2 regions of the Macellibacteroides fermentans genome follow, and region 1 is predicted to be linked to the other one. Evidence: riboswitches for the same ligand, from Rfam matches in the RefSeq annotation. Region 1 holds a riboswitch; the other holds the start of a gene.
What was found. A riboswitch is a leader RNA that binds a small molecule or an ion and turns the genes downstream of it on or off. The one in region 1 is predicted to bind cobalamin.
Positions count from the first base shown of each region.

Region 2: another riboswitch for cobalamin. It lies ahead of F5613_RS05750 (porin family protein); the one in region 1 lies ahead of F5613_RS13635 (TonB-dependent receptor).

Region 1 covers NZ_JACCCY010000004.1:189,113-192,918, reverse strand. Annotated here, with positions in the region: gene F5613_RS13645 (cob(I)yrinic acid a,c-diamide adenosyltransferase) at 1-541, opposite strand, end outside; gene F5613_RS13640 (cobyrinate a,c-diamide synthase) at 546-1,862, opposite strand; cobalamin riboswitch at 1,909-2,123, shown strand; gene F5613_RS13635 (TonB-dependent receptor) at 2,173-3,806, shown strand, end outside.
Region 2 covers NZ_JACCCY010000002.1:159,126-162,931, forward strand. Annotated here, with positions in the region: gene F5613_RS05745 (TonB-dependent receptor) at 1-1,621, opposite strand, end outside; cobalamin riboswitch at 1,821-2,012, shown strand; gene F5613_RS05750 (porin family protein) at 2,269-2,859, shown strand; gene priA (replication restart helicase PriA) at 2,936-3,806, shown strand, end outside.

The DNA.
Region 1 (3,806 bases):
GTTTCCAGCGTTCTTCAGCACTACCATTCACATACATATCATACCTGGCCATCGTAAAAAACAAATCAGATAATCTGTTTACAAAGCGAAGTACGGTTTCGGGAAGCGGATCTTGCTTATGTAATGTCCACAATCGTCTTTCTGCTCTACGGGCAACCGTGCGGGCAAGTTGGCAATGAGCTGAGACCGGTGTACCTCCGGGAAGAATAAAATATTCACTTTCAGAAATGGCAGCCGTAATCCGATCGATCTCCTTTTCACAGTAAAGATCCATATCCTCCTTTATCTTATTGGGATTTTTATCCCTCAAGGCCGACGGTGTAGCAACTTCAGACATAGCAACCATGAGCTCCACCTGGATAGTAAACAAGAACGAATGCCATTCGTGGTTTTCCGGCAAAAGCGATCTCACAACCCCTATGGTTGAATTTAATTCATCCAAGCAGCCATTGGCTTCAATCCGGATATCATCCTTATCCACCCTCTCGCCGCCAAAAATACCAGTACGACCTTTATCGCCTCCTTTTGTATAAATCTTCATATAACTAACATTTATGATTCCACAGATTCATCAAATCGAGCTCGCCCCAATATAGATGAGTATAACCTGCTATTGTATTCTTATAACGAAATAAATTTGTTTTTGTTCTCACTCCCTTCGCATTATATATAGAAATATCTGATATAGAATCCGTTTGAGGATCTTTAATCCGAGAATAATGAAATTCATGTCCCCGTATATTCTCAATTCCATTATATGTAAATGTACGGTAACCAAGGGTAAGTTTCATATCTTGCATGGTAGCTTCCTGGTCAAAAACACCAACCATCGAATAAAGGTTGCCATCCATTCCAACAATCACCTTACTTAAATACATCATTCCTCCGCATTCGGCTAAAAGATTACCTCCATTCTCTGCATAGGCTTTTATGGAGTGAAGCATTGTTTTATTTTCTGTCAGCTTGTCCAAATACAATTCCGGATAACCTCCTGGCAGATATACCAAATCGGCAGAAGGTAATTTAGCATCATCAAGAGGACTAAAAAAGACAACTTCTCCCAACCGTTTTAATTGAGCCAGATTTTCTCTGTAAATAAAATTAAAAGCATTGTCGTAAGCAACTGCAATCTTAATGTCACCTCTTATATCCAACTCGTTCTGCTCAGACTTATCAGGCAGGCAAAAAGGCATGTTTGATATTTTAAGCAAACGATCCAAATCAACAAACTCCTCTATAATCTCTGCCGCTCTGTTTGCGAAATCATCCATACAAAAAGAATTGTCAATTGACAAGCCTAAGTGTCTGGAAGGAACTTCAAGCTCTTTTTTGTTCGGGATGTAGCCCAAACACTCAACCCCTGTATCCTTACAGGCTTGTTGTAAATAAGCATAATGAGTCTCTGAAGACACCCGGTTAAAGACAACTCCTGCAATGTTTATGTTTTTATTAAAATGTTTATAACCAAATAAAACAGGAGCTGCCGAATAAGCCATTGATTTGGCATTTAGAATCAACACAACAGGGATTCCAAGCAACTCTGCCAATTTAGCGCTGCTACCCTTCATACCGTCGTATCCGTCATAAAGGCCCATAACTCCCTCTGTAATACAGACATCCGCATTGGTACCATATTTAGCATATAAATTTCGGATATGCGATTCAGAGGATAAAAATAAATCAAGATTAACCGACTCTTCACCTGCGGCTAGCAAATGATATTTAGTATCAATGTAGTCGGGACCGCATTTAAAGGGTTGCGCCTTCAAACTCCGATTCTTCAATGCCCTTAACAGTCCGAGAGTAAAAGTAGTTTTACCGCTTCCTGAAGAGGCAGCCCCTACCAACAATTGAGGTTTCATAAATAATTAAATCTTAATTTTATTGTGCAAATATAAATAAACATCTTAACTTTGCCCCTGATTTGGTGATACGATCGCATTCTGCGATTTGTATAAAAGGGAATCCGGTTTGAATCCGGAACAGTACCCGCTACTGTAAAGTCCTTACTTTCAAAAGTTGAAAGTAATAAAAGAAAGCAAGCTCACACCACTGTTTCGAGAGAAATGGGAAGGTCGCTTTCTGGACATAGTCAGGAAACCTGCCAGTCGATAAATAAATTCCGCGTCCTCGGGTTAAAGGATACCATTTATTAACTATTATTTCTCAAACATGAAAAGAAAAGGTTTACTAACAACCCTGTTGTGGGGGTGTGTTGTAATTTGTTCGTTAGCGCAAGTCACGTTAAGCGGAAAAGTTGTTAACGTAAAAAACGGAAAACCCATTGAAGGAGTTAACGTCCGGCTCGAACAAACCACCATTGGTTGCGCAACCAATAGTAAAGGTGAATTTATACTTAAAAATGTTCCCGATGAATCATTCACACTTCGGGCCAGTTGCCTGAATTACATTCCTGTAGAAAAGAAAATCCACGGAACACAATTGAACATGCTTATTGAAATGGAAAATTCAGGCATAAATCTGGATCATGTTGTAATTACTGGAACCGGAACCCATCGCAGGATACAAGACAGCCCTGTCCCTGTGGAAATAATCAACGGGAATGATTTAAAAAGGGCTGGTATTACAAATTTCAAAGATGCATTAAACATGCTGAATCCCTCTTTTTCATTTTCCACCACGGCTATGGCCAGTTATATGACATTAAACGGTCTGGGGAATAAGCATATTCTGGTTCTTATTAACGGACAGAAGCTTGCCGGAGATGTATCCGGAAATGTTGATCTTTCCCGTATTAATCTTAGCAATGTCAAACGAATTGAAATACTGAAAGGAGCAGCTTCATCTCTTTACGGATCGGAAGCAATGGGTGGTGTCATAAACATAATTACCGATCAACCTAAAAACCTGGTCAATGTTACCTCCGAAACCCGCTTTGCTGAAGAAAATCAATTCGATCAGACAATCAATCTGGATATCAACACCGGAAAATTCGGTTCATTTACAACCTACAACAGACGACAATCGGATGGCTGGCAGCTAAACAATCAAGCCATCACATACGACTCAAAGGGAAACGAGAAGCTGACTGAAACAAACAAGAAAGCTTCTGATAAATTTTACTCCAATATTCTGACCCAGCACTTCACCTATTCTGCAACGAAAGCTCTATCGTTCTATGCCCGGGGCAGTATGTATAATAAAGAGAACGACCGTCCAGTCTCGGAATACGACTATAACCTGGCATACAATGATTATAGCCTGGCACTTGGAAGTAAGTTTCTTTTAGGAAATGCATCCTATATCAGTCTGGATTTGTACAATGACAATTTTGAAGGGACCAAAGAATATATCAAGGATGTAAAAGATAAAAAGGGAAATATTACCATAAAGAATGGAACATCGGCATTAAGTAAACGCCAACACTATTACAATGCCAATCTAAAAAGTGTATTTATGGCTGGAGACTTCAATAAAATCACAATAGGTTCCGAATACGTTACTGACAAACTGAAGAATCCGGAAGCACTTGCGGGAGACAAACAAGCGTACACGATGGCTTTGTATACACAAGATGAAATCAAATTTTTACAGAATTTTCAGGCGATCGTTGGGTTGAGATATATTTACCATGAAACATTCAAGAATAGGTTTACTCCCAAGCTGTCACTTATGTATTCACCCGGAGCATTTAATTTCAGAGCAACCCACTCCAGTGGGTTCAGAGCTCCTTCGTTGGAAGAACTCTATTACAACAAAGAGAAAAACGGAACGCTGAGTGCCGGAAACATTAACCTTAAGCCCGAAAAAAGCAATTATTATGCATTAAACGGCGAATTCTTGAG
Region 2 (3,806 bases), on a different contig from region 1:
TAGATGTATCCGTATTACTATTCCCATAACTATAACGAATACCCAATGTTGCTTTCAAATACTTGTTGAATGTAATAACATCTTGTGCCATAAGTCCGTAGCTGTATGAGTTTGCAACGATAGCCTTACCCGCAATTAATTCAGCTGTAGATGAAGGTAATGTATTGTTAATAGGTTTTAGAACATCGATTGTATCAACCAGGATAGCTCCATAGGCAACCGTTTCGGTATGATTTGTTCGATAATCGAATCCTACCTGGAAAGTATGCTTCGTTTTTCCTGTAAATACATCCCTGCCAATTAAGTCAATCTGTAAAGCACTGTTGTTGTCTGCACGTGTTGAACGTGTAAGAGAGCGGCTGCGCAAGTTGTATAACCCGGTTTTTGATACATTCTTTAAGGTCGAAGTACTTGCTCCGGTATTGTCTGTATCAAGTGTAGATCCAAAATAAGCAACCCGTACACTAAATAAATCAGACAAGGATCGGTCAAACCGTAACGCATAAGTAAGATTGTTTGTCAACGCTCTATCTGTCTCAAAACCCAAGAAATTGTTATGAGGCATTTTATATAAAGCATTCACGCTATCTGCTGCTAGATTTACGGTTCCTCGGTCTGGCGTACGAGTGTCGTGCATGTAGTCCATCTCAACTGTTACAGAAGTTTTTTTGTTTGGCTTCCAGGCAAAGGATGGATTAACATATATACGGTCTTTTGATACATTCGTCCTGTAATTATCTGCACGTTCAAAAGCTCCGTTAATACGGAATCCAATAGCTTGCTCCTTATCTAGAACTGTTTGAACATCAAAAGTAGGACGGAATTGTCCCCAACTGCCGCTTCGCAAGCTTACTTCTCCAGCATTTACAAATTTAGGTGTTTTTGTCGCGATGTTAATTACACCACCGGCACTACCTAAGTCGTTCCCGATACCCTGTGTAATAGCCGCAGTTCCTTTCAATACCTGAATGCTTTCCACACCCTGCATATCTGTAAGAAATCCACCTCCTCTGAAATCGGACTGAACCCGTACGCCGTTCTTCAAGGTTGGGATTCCTCTGTACCCTCTGGTTGACAGACTTTCCTGCGCGTTACCAAAAGAGGCGAATTGAGTAACCCCCACAACGTTTCGTACAGCATCAGTAATGGTCATATTACCCTGCTCTTCGATTACTTTGTTGGATATAATAGAGATACTTTGTATTTGTTCACTCGGACGAAGGGGTAAACGAGTTACTGCATTTAGTTTTTCGGGTTGTTTTTCTCTTACTCCAAATACCTCGATGTCTGTCAATTCGTTAACATCTGGAATAAGCTCGAAGTGCAAAACGGCAGGTCTGCCATCTGCAACCTGTGCTTCAAGAGTCTGTTGTTTATATCCTATAAAACGGGCTGTTACTTGTCTTTTGCCTGATGGGATCTGATTAAAGAAGAATGATCCGTCATTATCGGTCGTTGTGCCAACCATAGATCCTTCAATATATACAGCAGCTGCAGGCAGCGGTTGTCCTTTTTCGTCGACAACCCGTCCTTTAATTAAAGGAACCAGTGCGTCTTTCCCGAAAGCGCTGCAGACGATCAGAAGCGTTAGAATCAAAGTTGTGATTTTAGTCTTTCTCATATATAAAATTGTTACATTAAATTTTTTATGCAAATTTCACAAGTTTGAAATGATCATGCAATCACCTTAAATAATGAAAATATAGACCTGAAATATGCTGAAAAGCATAAAATGAGAAATCTGATACCTATTAATTGGTATTTTCTATGAGTCGATAAATTCAATTTATATGATTTGCTTTATCGATTCGCAAATATTTACCATCTTTGTAACGCAATGTTCCATAACCGTATTCTCGGGGAGGATTAAAAGGGAATCGGGTGTAAATCCCGGACAGTCCCGCTGCTGTAAACTTCATAACGTACCGGATTGATCGCCACTGTTTTTATTTAACGGGAAGGCTTCGGATATGGAAGTAAGTCAGAAGACCTGCTTTGCACACAATTTCAAAAGCTTCGAGGAAAGGCTACTGAAACATATGAACCATCATATCGTTATTACAGATTCCCTGTTGTTTCTTGAATTGTGCTTTATGCAAGTTTTTAATTATCTGCCATAATAATTAGAAAAGAAGCATGAATTTGTATACGTGTGAGCAGCGTATCAGATTTGTGCTTTCTTTATTGTTTGAACTCTTAATGTTTTTCATTTGTTTTCTAAATGAAAAGTGCTTTTATTTGCATGTGAAACCAAGAAAAAAGTTTGTGATGAAAAAGTCAATTGTGTTAGTATTTGTAGCCCTTATGCTTGGAGTATTATATGCTCCATTAAATGCACAAGTGAAATTTGGGGTGAAGGGTGGAGTGAATATAGCTTCGGTCCACTTTAGTGATGATGTTATAGATCCGAACAATGTGACAGGTTATCACATTGGACCAATGATTGAGGCGATGATTCCTGTTACAGGGTTAGGTATTGATGTTGCAGTGCTTTACTCTCAGAAAGGTCTCGAGTTTGAGGATGAAAGCATGAAGACGGATTATATTGACGTTCCTGTAAATTTAAAGTGGAAAACGGGTGTTTCTGTAGCAAAATTGTATGTTGCCGCAGGTCCCTATTTAAGTTTTCGTGCTGGAGGCGATAAAAAGTGGGATTTAATTGAATCACAGATTGAGGCAAAATCTTTTGGAGCGGGAGTCAATCTGGGTGCCGGGGTAGAGTTGTTGAACCATTTACAGGTTGGTGTAAATTATGGTATTGGGCTGACTGATAATTATAGTGTAAATAAAGTTGGATTAGGTGATCTAAATGACGGAAAAAACCGTACTTGGTCAATAACTGCTGCAATTCTGTTCTAAAAAACAAATATTCAGGAAGCCGGACTTTCAGAAGTCCGGCTTTTTTTGTTATTTTGAACTCTCTATGATAGAAAAAATGAAATACGCAGATGTAATTCTCCCTCTTTCTCTTGCCAACAGCTATACGTATCGCATCCCTCAGGATATGCAGGCTGCACTTGTTGCCGGATGTAGGGTTATTGTCCATTTTGGAAAAAGAAGGTATTACACTGCGATTGTGTTGGAAGTTCATAACAGACAACCCCAATCTACACTTGAAGTTAAAGAAATCTATGCATTATTGGATGCCAGTCCGGTTTTACGCAGACCTCAATTGCGCTTCTGGCAATGGCTTTCGGAGTATTATTTGTGCAAGTTGGGCGATGTGTACAAGGCAGCTTTACCTTCCGGCCTTAAATTGGAAAGTGAAACAGCCGTTTCTTGTATCAAAGATTTTGAAGCCCAATTCCCTTTGAGACCAGCCGAACAAGCGGTGTTGGATGCATTTTCAGATGGTCAGAAATTAACTGTATCCGAGCTGGAAAAGAAAACCGGTCTTCGTAATGTTGTTTCCACATTGTCCGTTTTGCTAACTTACGGAGCAGTAGAGGTACAGGAAGAATTGAAAAAAGGATTTGCACCCAAATTGGAGACCTATGTTTCTCTTTCTGACGAATATAGAGGCCATGATGCTTTGCAAAAAGCATTTGATCTACTAAAAAGGGCACATAAACAAGAACTTTTACTTATTGCTTACCTGGATTTAAGTCATATTCTAAACCCTACCTTAGCCACAGAGGTTACAAAAAAAGAGCTTTTACAGCAAAGTGAATGCAGTGTATCTGTGCTGGATGGGCTTGTTAAAAGAGGAATTTTGAAATACTACGATAAGGAGGTTGGTAGATTGCAAGTTCATATATCCAGATTGCAACCGCCGCAGCCTTTATCTCCTGATCAGGAAAAAGCTT